4 regions of the Solwaraspora sp. WMMA2056 genome follow, and region 4 is predicted to be linked to each of the others. Evidence: riboswitches for the same ligand, from Rfam matches in the RefSeq annotation. Region 4 holds a riboswitch; each other region holds the start of a gene.
The links. Region 4 has a riboswitch for cyclic di-AMP ahead of O7608_RS27840 (C40 family peptidase). Riboswitches for the same ligand answer to the same signal wherever they lie in the genome.
Positions count from the first base shown of each region.

Region 1: it holds a riboswitch for cyclic di-AMP, as region 4 does, so the genes downstream of both, O7608_RS14355 (coiled-coil domain-containing protein) here and O7608_RS27840 (C40 family peptidase) in region 4, are expected to answer to the same signal.
Region 2: it holds a riboswitch for cyclic di-AMP, as region 4 does, so the genes downstream of both, O7608_RS04285 (C40 family peptidase) here and O7608_RS27840 (C40 family peptidase) in region 4, are expected to answer to the same signal.
Region 3: it holds a riboswitch for cyclic di-AMP, as region 4 does, so the genes downstream of both, O7608_RS07100 (coiled-coil domain-containing protein) here and O7608_RS27840 (C40 family peptidase) in region 4, are expected to answer to the same signal.

Region 1 is NZ_CP128360.1:3,131,791-3,135,378, reverse strand. It holds gene O7608_RS14365 (HelD family protein) at 1-380, shown strand, start outside; gene O7608_RS14360 (cation diffusion facilitator family transporter) at 500-1,408, shown strand; cyclic di-AMP (ydaO/yuaA leader) riboswitch at 1,577-1,707, shown strand; gene O7608_RS14355 (coiled-coil domain-containing protein) at 1,714-2,901, shown strand; gene O7608_RS14350 (glycosyl hydrolase) at 3,486-3,588, shown strand, end outside.
Region 2 is NZ_CP128360.1:925,192-928,779, reverse strand. It holds gene O7608_RS04295 (GOLPH3/VPS74 family protein) at 1-607, opposite strand, end outside; gene O7608_RS04290 (C40 family peptidase) at 787-1,827, shown strand; cyclic di-AMP (ydaO/yuaA leader) riboswitch at 2,082-2,224, shown strand; gene O7608_RS04285 (C40 family peptidase) at 2,231-3,262, shown strand; gene dcd (dCTP deaminase) at 3,397-3,588, opposite strand, start outside.
Region 3 is NZ_CP128360.1:1,539,201-1,542,788, forward strand. It holds gene O7608_RS07095 (glycoside hydrolase family 65 protein) at 1-677, shown strand, start outside; gene O7608_RS07100 (coiled-coil domain-containing protein) at 783-1,799, opposite strand; cyclic di-AMP (ydaO/yuaA leader) riboswitch at 1,802-1,939, opposite strand; gene O7608_RS07105 (potassium channel family protein) at 2,201-2,914, shown strand.
Region 4 is NZ_CP128360.1:6,141,539-6,145,126, reverse strand. It holds gene O7608_RS27845 (sigma-70 family RNA polymerase sigma factor) at 1-437, shown strand, start outside; gene O7608_RS27840 (C40 family peptidase) at 531-1,493, opposite strand; cyclic di-AMP (ydaO/yuaA leader) riboswitch at 1,504-1,645, opposite strand; gene O7608_RS27835 (DUF6232 family protein) at 2,120-2,761, shown strand; gene O7608_RS27830 (DUF5753 domain-containing protein) at 2,787-3,588, opposite strand, start outside.

The sequences.
Region 1 (3,588 bases), 3.0 Mb from region 4:
CGGACGCCGTGCTGCCGACGGCGGTGCGCTCGACCGGGGTGCCGCCGCGCCGCGAGCAGGTCGACGTCGCCGCACTGCCGGCGGCGGTCCGCCGGGCGGCCACCGCGCTGCTCGCCGAGGTGGAGGGGACGGTGGGGGTGATCGCCGCGGTGGCCCGACGCGACGAGGTCGCCGGCTGGCTGGCCACCGAGCTGACCGACCCACGTCTGCAGGTCGTGTCGAGTCTGCAGGCCAAGGGCATGGAGTACGACGGCGTGGTGCTGGTCGCGGGAGCGGAGATCCGTGCCGAGTCGGCAGCGGGCGTACGGACGTTGTACGTGGCGCTGTCCCGGGCGACCCAACGGTTGGTGACCGTCGATCCGGTGCCGGGCGGCGGCTGACGGGCCTGCTCCGGCGGCTCCCGGCGGGGGTGGTGGGCGCCGCCCGGTCATCTGTTGCACATATCGCTATGTGAGCATTAGTCTTCGGTCGGGGCACCGGGCGACGGAAGGTGACCGGGATGGGCGCGGGACACGATCACGGAGCGGGCACCGCCGGGCAGCGACACTACGGGCGGCTGTGGATCGCGTTCGTCCTGCTGGCGGTCTTCATGGTCGTCGAGGCGGTGGCCGCGCTGCTCACCGGCTCCCTGGCGCTGCTCTCCGACGCCGGGCACATGTTCACCGACGTTCTCGGCATCGGCATGGCGCTGGCCGCGATCGCCGCCGGCCGTCGCGCGTCCGACGATCCGCAGCGCACCTTCGGCCTCTACCGGCTCGAGGTGCTCGCCGCCCTGGCGAACGCGGCGCTACTCGCCGGGGTCGCCGGCTACGTCATGGTCGAGGCGGTCCGCCGGTTCGCCGACCCGGAGCCGGTGCCCGCCGGCCCGATGCTGGCGGTGGCGGTGGCGGGCCTGGTCGCCAACCTGGTCGCGTTCGGGCTGCTGCGCGCCGGCGCCAAGGAGAGCCTCAACGTCCGGGGCGCCTATCTGGAGGTGCTCGGCGATCTGCTCGGCTCGGTCGGGGTGATCGTGGCGGCCCTGGTGATCGCCACCACCGGCTGGTGGTACGCCGACCCGGTGGTCGCCGTCGCCGTCGGGGCGCTGATCCTGCCCCGGACCTGGCGGCTGGCCCGCTCCGCGGTGCGGGTGCTGGTCCAGGCCGCGCCGGAGCACGTCGACGTGCCCCGGGTCAGGGCCCGCCTGGCCGCCGTGCCGGGCGTGTGCGACGTGCACGACCTGCACGTGTGGACCCTCACCCAGGGGATGGAGGTGGTCTCGGCGCATCTGGCCACCGTGGCCGGCGCCGAGGTCGGCGGGGTGCTGCGCGACGCCCGGCGGGCCCTGCACGAAGAGTTCGGAATCGATCACGCAACGCTGCAAGTCGAGCCATTGTCGCCTGCGGACCCCTGCGGACCGACGGACTGGTGATTAGCGGACGCTTAAGTTTCGTGACCTTCCCGCGACGCAAACAACGGCGATGTACCTTTATTTCCGATTTATCTAGACATAATATGTTCATCGATCTCGCGACAGATGGCGACCGGACCGGTAGCCTCGGCCTCGGTCTTCGTCCGGGCGGCGCCCCTCCGGCGCCCGCGAAGGCCGTCGCCTAATCGCCTGTACGGCGAGCCGGGGAACCACGTTCCTGGGGTGCATCCGCGTCAGCGGTAGGGATCTTCCGTCCCGAACCCGTCAGCTAACCCGGTCGGCGGCTGACGGAAGGAACCTGCACGGTGACGTACCCGCTCCCCGAACGACCCCGGCGCGCGACGCCGGGGCGGAAGAACCGCTTTGCCCGCCTGGTGCCGCTGGCCGCGATCCTGATCGCCGTCACCGGAGCGCCGGTCGGTGCCCCGGTGCCGGCCGGTGCCGCGCTACCCGCCTACGCTCCCGCCGGCTCCGACGACGAAGGCGGCACCCCGAGTCTGCGCAAGGAGCTCGACGCGGCCTCGCGCGGCTGGATCGACGCCAAGGCCGCGCTCGACAACTCCGGCAAGCGGCAGAAGCAGCTCACCGCACGGCTGGCCGAGGTCGAGACCGAACTCGAGGTCCGCAACACCAACGTCGGTCAGCTCGTCGACCGTGCGTACCGCAACGGCCGGCTCGGTCCGGTCTCTGCGCTGCTGAACAGCACCTCGCCGGAAGGCTTCCTCGACCGCGCCGCCGCGTTGAGCGCGGTGACCGCCAACGAGGAGAAGCAGCTGCGCGAGCTGTACCGCACCCGCGACCAGGTGACCCGGTCGAAGGCGGCCATCGAGAACGAGATCCGCGAGCAGCGCAAGCAGCTGACCATCATGGATCAGCGCAAGAAGCAGGCCGAACGGGCCCTCGCGGTGGCCGTCGCCGCTGAGGAGCAGGCCCGTGAGCAGGCCGAACGCGAAGCGGCGAACAGCTCCGGATCCGGATCGTCGGGCTCCGGATCGTCGGGCTCCGGATCGTCGGGCTCCGGATCGTCGGGCTCCGGGTCGTCGGGCTCCGGGTCGGCCAGCGCGTCGGCGACGCCGGCACCTCGCAACGCGAACGGCTCCTGGCCGAGCGAGTCCTGCAACGTCGACGACCCGACCACCTCCGGCTGCATCACCCCGCGTACGTTGCACGCGCTCAACCAGGCCAAGGCCGCCGGCTTCACCCGCTATGTCTCCTGCTTCCGCAACGGCGGCTCGGGTGAGCACCCGAAGGGCCGGGCGTGCGACTTCGCCGCCCAGCCCAACGGCTTCGGCGGGGTCGCCAGCGGCGGGGACAAGACCTACGGCGACAACCTGGCCAACTACTACATCGCCAACGCCGACCGGCTCGGCGTGCTCTACGTGATCTGGTTCAAGCGGATCTGGCTGCCCAGCAGTGGCTGGAAGGCGTACAGCGGTGCCGGCGGCGACCCGTCGAGCGACCACACCAACCACGTTCACCTGTCCGTGTACTGATTCCTCCCCCGAACGACGGCGGTCACCGAACGGTGGCCGCCGTCGTCGTGTCCCGGCCCGCGCGATGCGCCGGCTCGGCCCGGCCGACCTGCCGACTCAGCCCGCGCGATGCGCCGACTCGATCCGCGACCCAATGGTCGGCAAATGGCATCGGCGGTATGCGGGCACAACGAATGGACTGATAACGAATGGACTGATTGCGAAAAGCGCCGACGCCGACCGGCGTTCCGGCCGGCAACGACACCGGACAATCAGTGAGAGCGCTCTTTCAGCTCACCGTCACCCCGACCCTACCCCGTGTTGTCGGAGCCAAGGAGGCTGTGAGAGCGCTCTCACGAAGGTAACGAGCAACCCGTGCGGCTGTCAACCGGAACAGCCGACGCCTACCTGATTCACGAAAGTTCATGTCCGGATATTGACAGCAGGGCCAGGTCTCTGGTGACCTCCTGGCAATAACTCATTAATGGGCGTGAAACAGTTTGTGATCTTGGACTACGCCCGATCTGACCGGAGGCACCATGACACTGTCGATCCGAGGCGGGCGCCGAAGCCGCACGCCGCGCCGGATCCTGGCAGCCACCACCGTGACGGCGCTGGCAGCCGCCGGACTGAACTTCGGCGTGCTGCGCACCGCCGACGCCGCCACCGTCGGCGCCGGCAGCTACACCACCACCCGCCCGGCCGGTG
Region 2 (3,588 bases), 1.8 Mb from region 4:
ACCGGGCCAGGCACCGCTGAGGCCAGTCCGCGGCGCCACCGTCCGTACCGGTGTCTGTACCGGCGGCTTGCGCGTCGGTGTGCCCGAGGATCCGCAGCGCGTCGAGGGCATCGAGGAGCCCGGCCAGCGCGGCGGTACGGGCACCGACCGGTCCGTTGCCCCGGCGGGCGGTCAGGAGCCGTTGCCGTGCCTCGGTCTCGGGCTCCGGGGTCGTGCCGTCCGGCGTCGGGTAGCGGGTACGCCGCAGGATCGGCACCCGACCCTGCTCACGCCGGAGCAGGCCGGCCTCGGTGAGCGTGTCGAGCACCCGGTCGACCAGCCCGGGTGCGAGGGCGGTCACCCAGTGTTCCGGCGGTTGCCGGGCCGCTGCGTGAATTCTGTGCCAGGTGGCCTCGAGCAACGGGTCGGTGCCGAGCGGGTCGGGTGCGCGTTCGCCGCCTGCGGTGACCCGGCCGTCGACGTCGAGGTCGAGGTGGCCGGTCGCGGCGAGGTCGCACAGTACGGCGCCGGCGACGCTGTGGTCGAGGTCGTCGGTGGCGATCAGTACGGTGCCGGAGTCGTCGTGACCCAGGAGCACCAACTCTTCGGGAAGGCTGAGTGTCGTCATCGTGTCACGCTAGCGTGATCGGATGGACGCTGCCGGTCATGTGGTGCGGTGGGTGGATCCCCAGCCTTGAGCGAATGCGCATCCTTCCAATAGGGTGGTGCACCGACCGCTGCGAATGTCGGCCTCCGTTTCCCCCGCCCGGGAGGCCCCGGCGATCGTTCATGAAGGAGTCGCTGCCAATGGCACGTGTGCTCACCCGTACGCGCGCAGGTGATTACTTTAAGTTTCTATCTGGTGACTCAAAGAAGTGTTCGCCCATTGTCGGGCGTGGTGTCGTCGCCCTGCTGCTCGTCCTGGCCGCGGTCGTGGGGCCGGCTGCCCCGGTGGCCGCCCAACCCTCTCTGGCGGAGATCGAAGCCGAACTGGACGCCCAGTGGCTGAAGCTGGAACCGGTGATCGAGCAGTACAACAAAGTTCGCAGCGAACTCAAGGCCAACCAGAAAAAGGCCGCTGAACTCGACAAGCGGATCGCGCCACTGTCGTTGCAGGCCAGTCTTGCCGCTGACGAGATCGGCGAGGTGGCCAACAGCTACTACCGCACCGGTCCGTCGAGCGAACTCAACGCGTTGCTGAAGACCGGTTCGCCGACCAGTCTCGCTGATCAGCTGCTGGTGCTGGACCGGATCTCCAAGCGGCGTCAGCAGCAGATCGCGACGGTGATCGAGACCCGCGACCGCTACCTTGCCGAGCGGCAGGCGCTCGACGAGCTGATCGCGCAGCAGAAGGCGCAGGACGAGGAGCTGGCCGACAAGCGCAAGACGATCGACGCCGAGATCGACAGGCTGGAGCAGGCGCGGCTGGCCGCGTACCGGACCACCGGTTTCACGGGCGGTTCCGGGGCGTCCGGGCCGTGCCCGGCCGCATCGGTCGGCGGGGCGGCGGGGGTCGCGGTCGGTACGGCGTGCGCGCAGATCGGCAAGCCGTACGTCTGGGGTGCCACCGGTCCTAACGCGTTCGACTGCTCAGGTCTGACGCAGTACGCGTGGGCGAGTGCGGGTGTCGGGCTGACCCACTTCACCGGCGCGCAGTGGAACCAGGGTTCGACGGTCAGTCGGTCGGAGGCGCGCCCAGGTGATCTTGTCTTTTTCTTCAGTGATCTGCGTCACGTAGGTCTCTACATTGGCAACGGCATGATGGTGCACGCGCCACGTCCGGGACAACCCGTGCAAATGGAGAATATCGACAACATGCCGGTGGTCGGATTCAAGCGCGTCGGCTGAACGTGCAGGTCAACGTCGGCCGGTACGGTCCGAAAGTGCGGGGCGGTCGGCGATCATCGATCGTCCGGACCGGCACTTTCGGACCGGCTGGACCCTGTTCTTCGAACGCGTGAACGACGGCGGGTGATATACGACTAGCAATCGATCGAGTACGTTGAGAAATGAGTAGTCACCTCGCTTGCGTGACGAGAACGGCCCTCTCTACCCTTGGGGATCGTCGAGTCGGGAGGACGTCAACCAGCCCGGTTGACCTCGGCCTGACACCGCCAAATCGTCAGCGACACGGCGAGCCGGGGACCCACGGAACCGGGGTGAATCCACAGCGTCGTCTGTGGTAGGGCGTCTCCTTTCCGCCCGAACCCGTCAGCTAACCCGGTAGGCGGTCTGGGGAGAAGGAGTCCTGGTGGCTACGACAGCCCCTCGGCGATCCGGATGGTCCGACCAGGACCACCTCCGGACAGTCCGGAACACCCGTCGACGCCTCCTCCAGGGCGCGATCGCCGTCACCACCAGCATCGGCCTGCTGCTGACCGGCGCACCCGCACCCGCCCAGGCGCAACAGACCGTGGCGGAGATCGAAGCGCAGATCGACGAGGTCTGGGCCGAGCTGGAGCCCACCATCGAACGGCACAACGCCGTACGGCAGGACCTCACAGCCAAGAAGAAGCAGGCCGAGGCGCTGCAGAAGAAGATCCAACCGCTGCAGGTCCAGATCGACCTCGCGATGGACCGGGTCAGCGAGTTCGCCGCCCGGTCGTACAAGGGCGGCAGCCCGTCGGCGTTCAGCGCGATCCTGACCAGCGGCAAGCCGACCCACCTCGCCGACCAGCTGGAACTGCTCGACCAGTTCGCCCGCCGGCAGGCCCGCGACGTCCAGGCCGTGGTCGACCTCAAGGAGAAGTACGCCGCGGAGAAAGCTCCGCTGGACCAACTGATCGTCGAGTTGACCAGCACCGAGGCGCAGCTGTCCGCGAAGGCCAAGGAGATCGACGCCGAGGTCGACCGGCTCCAGGAGCTGCGACTGCAGGCGTACGGATCGTCCACCAGCCTGGGCTCGCTGCGCCCGGCACCCTGCCCGGCGACCTACCCGGGGGGAGCCGCCGGAAAGGCGGTCACCTTCGCCTGCGCGCAGATCGGCAAGCCGTACATCTGGGGATCCGCCGGCCCGAGCGGTTACGACTGTTCCGGGTTGACCCTGGCCGCCTGGCGGCAGGGCGGCGTCTCACTGCCGCACAACGCGGCACGTCAGCGGCAGGTGACCAGGAACATCAGCCGTGACGAGCTGCGCCCCGGCGACCTCGTCTTCTACTACAGCCTGTCCCATGTCGGAATGTACGTCGGCGACGGCTGGATCGTGCACGCCTCGCAGGCCGGCGAGCCGATCGCGATGCGCAAGCTCGGCTCCGGCATCCACAGCTACGGAAGGCCCGGCTAGACCTCACTCCTCCCCATGGCCTGGCGCATGTCGCGGATCCCCCCGTTGCGCGGCAGCACCGGCCACCAGAAAGACGCTCTCCCAGGTCTCCCCCCGGCCTGGGAGGGCGTCTTTCGCTACCTGCCCGCGCTGGCTCAGCTGGTCGGCCAGGTCCGCCACTGCTGCCAGGACCGGCTCGGGGTAGGTCCGCGCTGTCCCTGGTAGCGGGAGCCGTAGACCGACGACCCGTACGGATGCTCGGCGGTCGACGACAGCCGGAAGATGCAGAGCTGGCCGATCTTCATGCCGGGCCACAGCTTGATCGGCAGGTTCGCGACGTTGGACAG
Region 3 (3,588 bases), 2.4 Mb from region 4:
ACTTCGCGGGCACCTCGCAGGACCACTATCCGCTGCTGCTGCACTACCCGTACTTCGATCTGTACCGCAAGCAGGTGGTCAAGCAGGCCGACCTGGCGCTGGCGATGCACTGGCGGGGCGACGCCTTCACCGACGAGGAGAAGGCCCGCAACTTCGCCTACTACGAGCGGCGTACGGTGCGGGACTCCTCGTTGTCGGCCTGCACCCAGGCGGTGATCGCGGCCGAGACCGGTCACCTGGAGCTCGCCCACGACTACCTGGGCGAGGCCGCGTTGATGGACCTGCACGACATCAACCGCAACACCCGTGACGGCATCCACGTCGCGGCGCTGGCCGGGGCGTGGCTGGCGTTGGTGGCCGGGTTCGGCGGGATGCGCGACCACGCCGGGGAGCTCTCCTTCGCCCCCCGGTTGCCGCAGCGGATCAACCGGCTCGAGTTCGCCATGATGTGGCGGGGCATGCGGCTGCGGGTGTCCGTCGGGCGCGACGAGGTGACCTATGCGCTACGCGACGTGGATCCGAACGCGACGATCGAGCTGACGCACCACGGTGAGGCGATCACCGTCGCCGCCGACAAGCCGGTCACCCGGGCGATCGCGCCGGCCGGGGCGGCGGGCCCGCCGCCGCAGCAGCCGGCGGGCCGCTCCCCGGTGCGCCGGTCGGCCCGTACCGACTGACTGACCCCGCACCGGCCGCGGGGTCCGACGCGACCCCGCACCGGGCCGCGGGGCCCGACGCTTCGCGCGCCGGCCAGCCGTCCTGACTGACCGGCGCGCGGGCACTCAGAGCAGGGACAGGTGCACGTGGTTGGTGTGGTCGCTGCTCGGGTCGCCGCCGGCGCCGCTGTAGGAGCTCCAGCCTGTCGTCGGTGACCAGAACTGGCGGTACCAGATCACGTAGAGGATGCCGAGTTTGTCGGCGTTGCGGACCAGGAACGCGGTCAGGTTGTTGCCGTAGAGCCGGGCGTCGCCGGTGGCGTCGCCGCCGAAGCCGCTGGACTGCATGGAGAAGTCACAGGCCCGGCCCTTCGGGTGCTCGAACGGGCCACCGGGTCGGAAGCAGGAGACGAAGCGGGTGAAGCCGGCCTTCTTGGCCTCGTTGAGCGCGTGCATGGTGCGGGGGGTGATGCAGCCGCTCGTGGTGGGGTCGTCCAGGCTGCACGACTCGGACGGCCAGGAACCGTTCGCGTTGCGGGGTGCCTGCGCGGCGACCGGCGAGGTGGCCGAGACGAACCCGTTGGTGGCGACCGCGCCGACCAGCTGCAGGGCCTTCTCCGACTCCTTCTTCTGGCGGGACATCACCTCGAGCTGCTGTTCCTCGCGGGTCACCTCGGCCTCGATCGCCGCGACGGCCCGGGCGGCCTGTTCACGGGCCTCGTTGAGCTCGCGGACCCGCTTGTTGTCGTGCATGGCGATCATGTCCAGGCCTTCGGCCCGGTCCAGCAGGTCGTCCGGGCTGGCGCTGTTGAGCAGCACCATCACCGGGGTGATCCGGCCGAGACGGTACGAATTGGAGGCGACCTCGCCGATCTGCGGGGTGAGTGCCTCCAGTCGTTCCTCCACCTTCTCCAGTTCGAGGTTGAGCTGAAGTTGCCGCTTGCGGGACTCCTCGACGGCGGCCTTTGCTTCGACGAAGCCTCGGTTGGTCGACTCGATGACGTCGCTGAGCAGTGGCTGCGCGCCCTCGTCCGAGGGGTCCTGGGCGGCGGCCGGGGTGGCGACGACGAGGCCGGCGAGCAAGGTGGTCACGGCGGCCAGTGCGGCGGTGAACGGAACCCGCCGGTATAGGGGTGCGGTCATCCTGTTCCTTTCCTTGGCCGCCGACCGAGTTAGCTGACGGGTTCGGGACGGAACGATCCCTACCGCGACGTCGCGGATTCACCCCGGTGGAAACGTGGTTCCCCGGCTCACCCCGAAGGACGATTAGGCGGCGGTCACCGCCGGCACCGGTGGGTGCCGCCTGGCGGAGACCGCCGGCAAGCTTACCGGATCGGTGACCGGCGACAACACCTCGACGACCGTCGTTGACCAGGGAGAATTCCGTTACTGGACAACGACTTTAGGTAATGTCCACTTTCTGCGTCGGCGGGCCTACGGCATGTCGCGACCGGCTGGGTCGATAGTGCCGTGGTCGGGGGATGGAACTGCCTAAAATGCCATAGAAGCCGAAAGTAGGAAATAACCTCCGGATGGATTCCCTGATGACAGACGACCCGTTCCTGACGGCTGCCGATCCGTCCCCGGTCGGTGCGGCCGGCGACGGCGTCACTGACGACGACAGCGTGGCCGTCATCGGCCTGGGTCGATTCGGTGGGCAGGTGGCGCTGTCGCTGTGCCGGCTCGGTCACCGGGTGCTCGGCATCGACGGCGATCCCCGCCGGGTGCAGCGCTGGTCCGACCGGCTGCCCCGGACGGTGGAGGCGGATCCCACCGACGAAGAGTCGCTGCGGCACCTCGGGGTCGCCGACTACCCGTGCGCGGTCGTCGGCATCGGCGCCGACATCGAGGCCAGCATCCTGACCGTCGTGTCGCTGACCGAGATCGGCGTGCCGGAGATCTGGGCGAAGGCGATCACCGCCAAGCACGGCCGGATCCTCGCCTCGGTCGGTGCCCACCACGTGATCTTTCCGGAGGCCACCATGGGGGACCGGGTCGCGCACCTGCTGGCCAGCCGGATGCTCGACTTCATCGAGTTCGACGACGGCTTCGCGATCGCCAAGGTGTGCGCCCCGGCGGACAGCGCGGGTCAGACCCTGGCGCAGGCCCGGCTGCGGCAGCGGTACGGCATCACCGTCGTCGGCATCAAGGAGCGTGACCAGCATCTGCGGTACGCCGTACCGGACTCGGTGATCCCGCCGGACGCGCTGCTGATCGTCGCCGGGCCGACCGCGGACGTGCAGCGGTTCGGCGGTTGACCCAGGGATCCTGGGCGTAACCGTCTCGTCACGCCTTCATTTCGTGAGCTGATCAGCCTCTGGACTTTCGCAAACTCGTGACTCAGGCTACAGTCCTCCCATGGGAGCGCTTCCATTGATGGATGTGCACCAGAACACTGTACCGACGCGCGGCGTGGCGCTGTTCGCAGCGCTTCGCCGACCGCTCAGCCCTTGGGCTGGCGGCGGGCCAGCCCGGACTCCGCCGCCAGCCACGCACCGCCTGTCGAGAGGAGGTGGAACCAGAGCCACTCGCGTGGCCCGGCTCCCGCGCGTCACGCACGACCTGGACGCCAAACCGCTCGTGCGTGTCAGTAACTGATGGTGGGGACGGGGGTTGCCCTCCCCGTCCCCACGCTAGTCCTCGATTGTTACGACGTGGAATCGCCGACAAGTCAGGACCGCGACGCCGCTGCGTCCAACTGTCCTGCGCAGCCTGCCGATGCATCGGCAGGCTTCGTTGTGTATGGAGCTGTCGTGGCTGCCTGGCCCGGTCGCGGTCGGGATCGGCGGCAGCGCCGTGCGGGCATCGACAATCGTCCGGGGCCGCCGGTCGACGGTGTCCCAGCTCACAGTGGTCCGGCCGGGGCCCGCACGGCGGAACTGTCACCGGACGGCGGATGGCGCCCCGCGACATGCATCGTTGACCATGGATG
Region 4 (3,588 bases):
TCGCCCGCCAACTCACCCGGGAGCTCGGCTCGGATCCGGAGCCGGAGCAGATCGCGGCATCGCTCGGAGTGCCGGTCGAGCGGGTGCACGAGCTGGTCCGCTGGTCGCAGGACACCGTCTCGCTGGACACCCCGGTCGGCGACGACGGCGACACCAACCTCGGTGACCTGGTGGCCGACAGCGACGCGCCGTCGCCGGAGGACATCGTGCTGACCGGGTTGGAGCGCCAGCGCATCGAGGGCCTGCTGAACCACCTCGACGACCGGTCCGCCGGCATCATGCGGGCCCGCTACGGGCTGGAGGACGGCCGGGAGCATTCGCTCACCGAGGTCGCCTCGCGGTTCTCGCTGTCCCGCGAGCGCATCCGCCAGCTGGAGATCCAGGCCCTCGGCCGGCTGCGTGAGCTGGCCCGGGCCGAGGGGCTGCAGGCGGCCTGACCGGTCGGCCGCTGCCACGACCACGGTCCCCTGTGACGACGAGGGCCCGGCATCCGTAAACGGATGCCGGGCCCTCGTGTCGGTGCCGGTCGGTCAGCGCACCCGGCCGTACCCGTACGGTGCCATCATGTCCACGCTGGCCAGTTGGACGGGCTGGCCGAACGTCGGTGCGTGGATGACCTTGCCGTCGCCGACGTACAGGGCGACGTGTGCGAGGTTCCGGTAGAACACCAGGTCGCCCGGTGCCAGGTCGCCACGGTTGATCTTGGCGACCCGGTCCCACTGCATGGCGGCGTTGTGCGGCAGGCTCTTGCCTGCGGCCCGCCAGGCAGCCAGGGTCAGACCGGAGCAGTCGTAGCCGTTCGGCCCGCTGGACGCCCACACGTACGGCTTGCCGATGGCGCCGTACGCGAACTCGACCGCGACGCCGGCGGCGCCGGCGACCGACGGGATCGTCCCGGTGTACGACGAGCCGGACTCGGTCGCCGCACCGTAGGCCTCCTCCCGCTTGTCCATCAGCTTGTCGATGTCGGCTTCGATGGACTTCTTGCGGTCGGCGAGCTCCTTGGCCTGGGCTTCCTGCTTGGCGAGCGTCGCCTGCAGCTTCTCCTGCTCAGCCAGGTACGTCGCCTGGGTGCTGGTGAAGTTGCTGAGCCGCTGCTGACGGTCCCGCGCGAGGTGGTCGAGGGTGCCCAGCCGGTCCAGGAAACCGTCCGACGAGCCGCTGTCGAGCAGCGCGCTGGCGGTGCTCAGCCCGCCGGACTTGTAGGCGGTGATGGCGATCTGCCCGACCTCGACCTCGGCCCGGGCGAGTTCGTCCTGCAGTGGACCCAGCTTGGTGTCGAGCTCCTCGACCGCCGCCCGGGTGGTCTTGGACTCCTCGGTGAGCCGGTTGTACGACTCGACGACCTTGGCCAGTTCCTCGGATTCCTTGTTGATCTGCTGCGTGAGTTCGCTGACCGAGGGCTGGGCGGAGACGGCGACGGCCGGAACCACCAGCCCGGCGGTCACGCCGGCCAGCACGAGGGTACGCAGCAGAATCCGCGCTGTTGACAAGAACGCAGAACCCTTCTTCCCACGCCGCCTACCGGGTTAGCTGACGGATTCGGGCGGGAAGGTGTCGCCCTACCGCGTGTGACACGCGGATTCACCCCAGACGTGCTCGGTGGGTCCCCGGGTCACCACCATGCGATCACCGAACAACTACTTTCAGTGATTGCCGGATGGTGATTCGGCGGCACCGGGCCGGCGTCACCGGGGTCGGTGACTGGTAACCGGACCAGCGGATCTAACCTAGCCGCAACGGTTGCTCGCGGAAACCCTCGCTCGTCGTGATCCGTGGCATCGACCATGGTGGAGTGGCGCCGATAGTCACAGAATGTAGTGCACAGTGGCGCTGCGTCATGCAATGGCGAATCGGGTGGCTTCGCGAGGTGGTCGCACGGTGACCGGGCGCCAGGTTTCGATCGACTGGGCGAAATGCTCGATAAGTCGCTCTACGCGGTTGCTGGTGGGCATCCACTAGGGTAAATAAGAACAAAAGTGTCGTATCGGAGTCCAGGAAGCGTCCTGCCGTACGTCAATCAGCTAGGTGGCAGAATGCGTATCTTCCATCGAGTAGCTCGCCGTTTGCACAATGGACGCGCAAGGTCAGTGCCGTACCCGACCTTCGGAGGCAGCCGATGCGTGCCACCCGCCGGACCCCGCCACTACGCGGATCCCCGACCCTTCGCCGGGCCGCCCGGCCGGGCGACCGCAGCAGCACCACGACACCGTTGATCCCCCGGACACCCGGGCGCCGATCGCCCGCCCGTGGCGCGGCACCCGGCGCCCCGGTCACCCGACCCGCCGCCGCTGGGCCGACCTTCTACCGCCAGCCCGGCATCTGCGTCACCGCCGACTGGTTCGTCGTCGCCGGGCGTCGGTTCGCGATCCGGGACCTCACCGAACTGCGTACCGCCCGTGGCGCCCGGGACCGGCTGACCGGGCGGTTGGTGGCAGTGACCGTCGTCATCCTCTCGGCGATCGCGGTGACCATCGGCTTCACCCAGGGGCTCGCCGAGGTCAGCGCTGCTGCCTATTTCGCGATGCTGGTGGCGGCGTTCGTCCCGGTCGGCCTCGGCTGGCTCGGCGACAAGGTACGGCCACGGTCCTACGAGCTCTGGGGCCGACACGAGGGCCTGCTGGTCCTGCTGTTCAGCACCGACGAGGAACGCCAGTACGGGCAGGTGAGCCGGGCGTTGATGCGGGCCCGGGAGATGTCGCGGCTGGCCGGCCTGTCCGAGCCGGTGACGATCGAGCCCTGGGTGCCCGACCAGCGGTGAGCCGGCCGGCGGCCCCCGCCGCCGGTCAGCCCGCAATGTCCTCGTCCAACTGCCGGGCGAGGTCGAGCAGCATCGCCACCGATTCGTCGGTGGACAGCGCCTCCGCGCGGAGCCGATCGAAGACATGCTGGTACGACCGGACCTCGCCGGCCCGGTCGATGACCTCCTCGACCAGCGCGCTCTCCACGTAGACCACGTCGGCGTCGGCCTGATCGGCGAAGTGCAGGATGACGAACGGGCCGAGGACGGTGTTGCTGCCCGCGGCGAAGGGCAGCACCCGGACCGAGACGTGCGGGGCGGCGCACATCTTCGCCACGTGGCGCAGCTGCTCGCGCAGAATGCGCCGACCGCCGGTCATCCGACGGAGCGCGGCCTCGTCGAGGATCACCTCGATGCGGGGCGGGTCGGCACCGTCCAGCACCGCGTGCTGGCGGGCCATCCGGATCTGGACCCGACCCTCGATCTCCTCGGCCGGTACGTGGTGCGGGCCGTCGGCGGGGATCACCGCCCGCGCGTACTCCTCGGTCTGCAGCAGGCCGGGGAAGCTGATCGGCTGGAAGTACTGCAGCGCCGAAGCCTCGGCCTCCAGCCCGATGTAGGCGGCGTAGGCCGCCGGCACCCGGTCCTTGTACCCGCTCCACCAGGCCCGTCGCCGGGCTGCCCGGGCCAGTTCGACCAGTTCCTGGACCTGCTGCTGGTCGCGGACCCCGTAGAGGTCGAGCAGGGCCTTGACGTCGTTGGTCGAGATGCTGACCGAGCCGGACTCGATCCGGATGAGCTTGGACAGCGACCAGTCCATCTGGGTGACGACGTACTCCTGGGTCAGC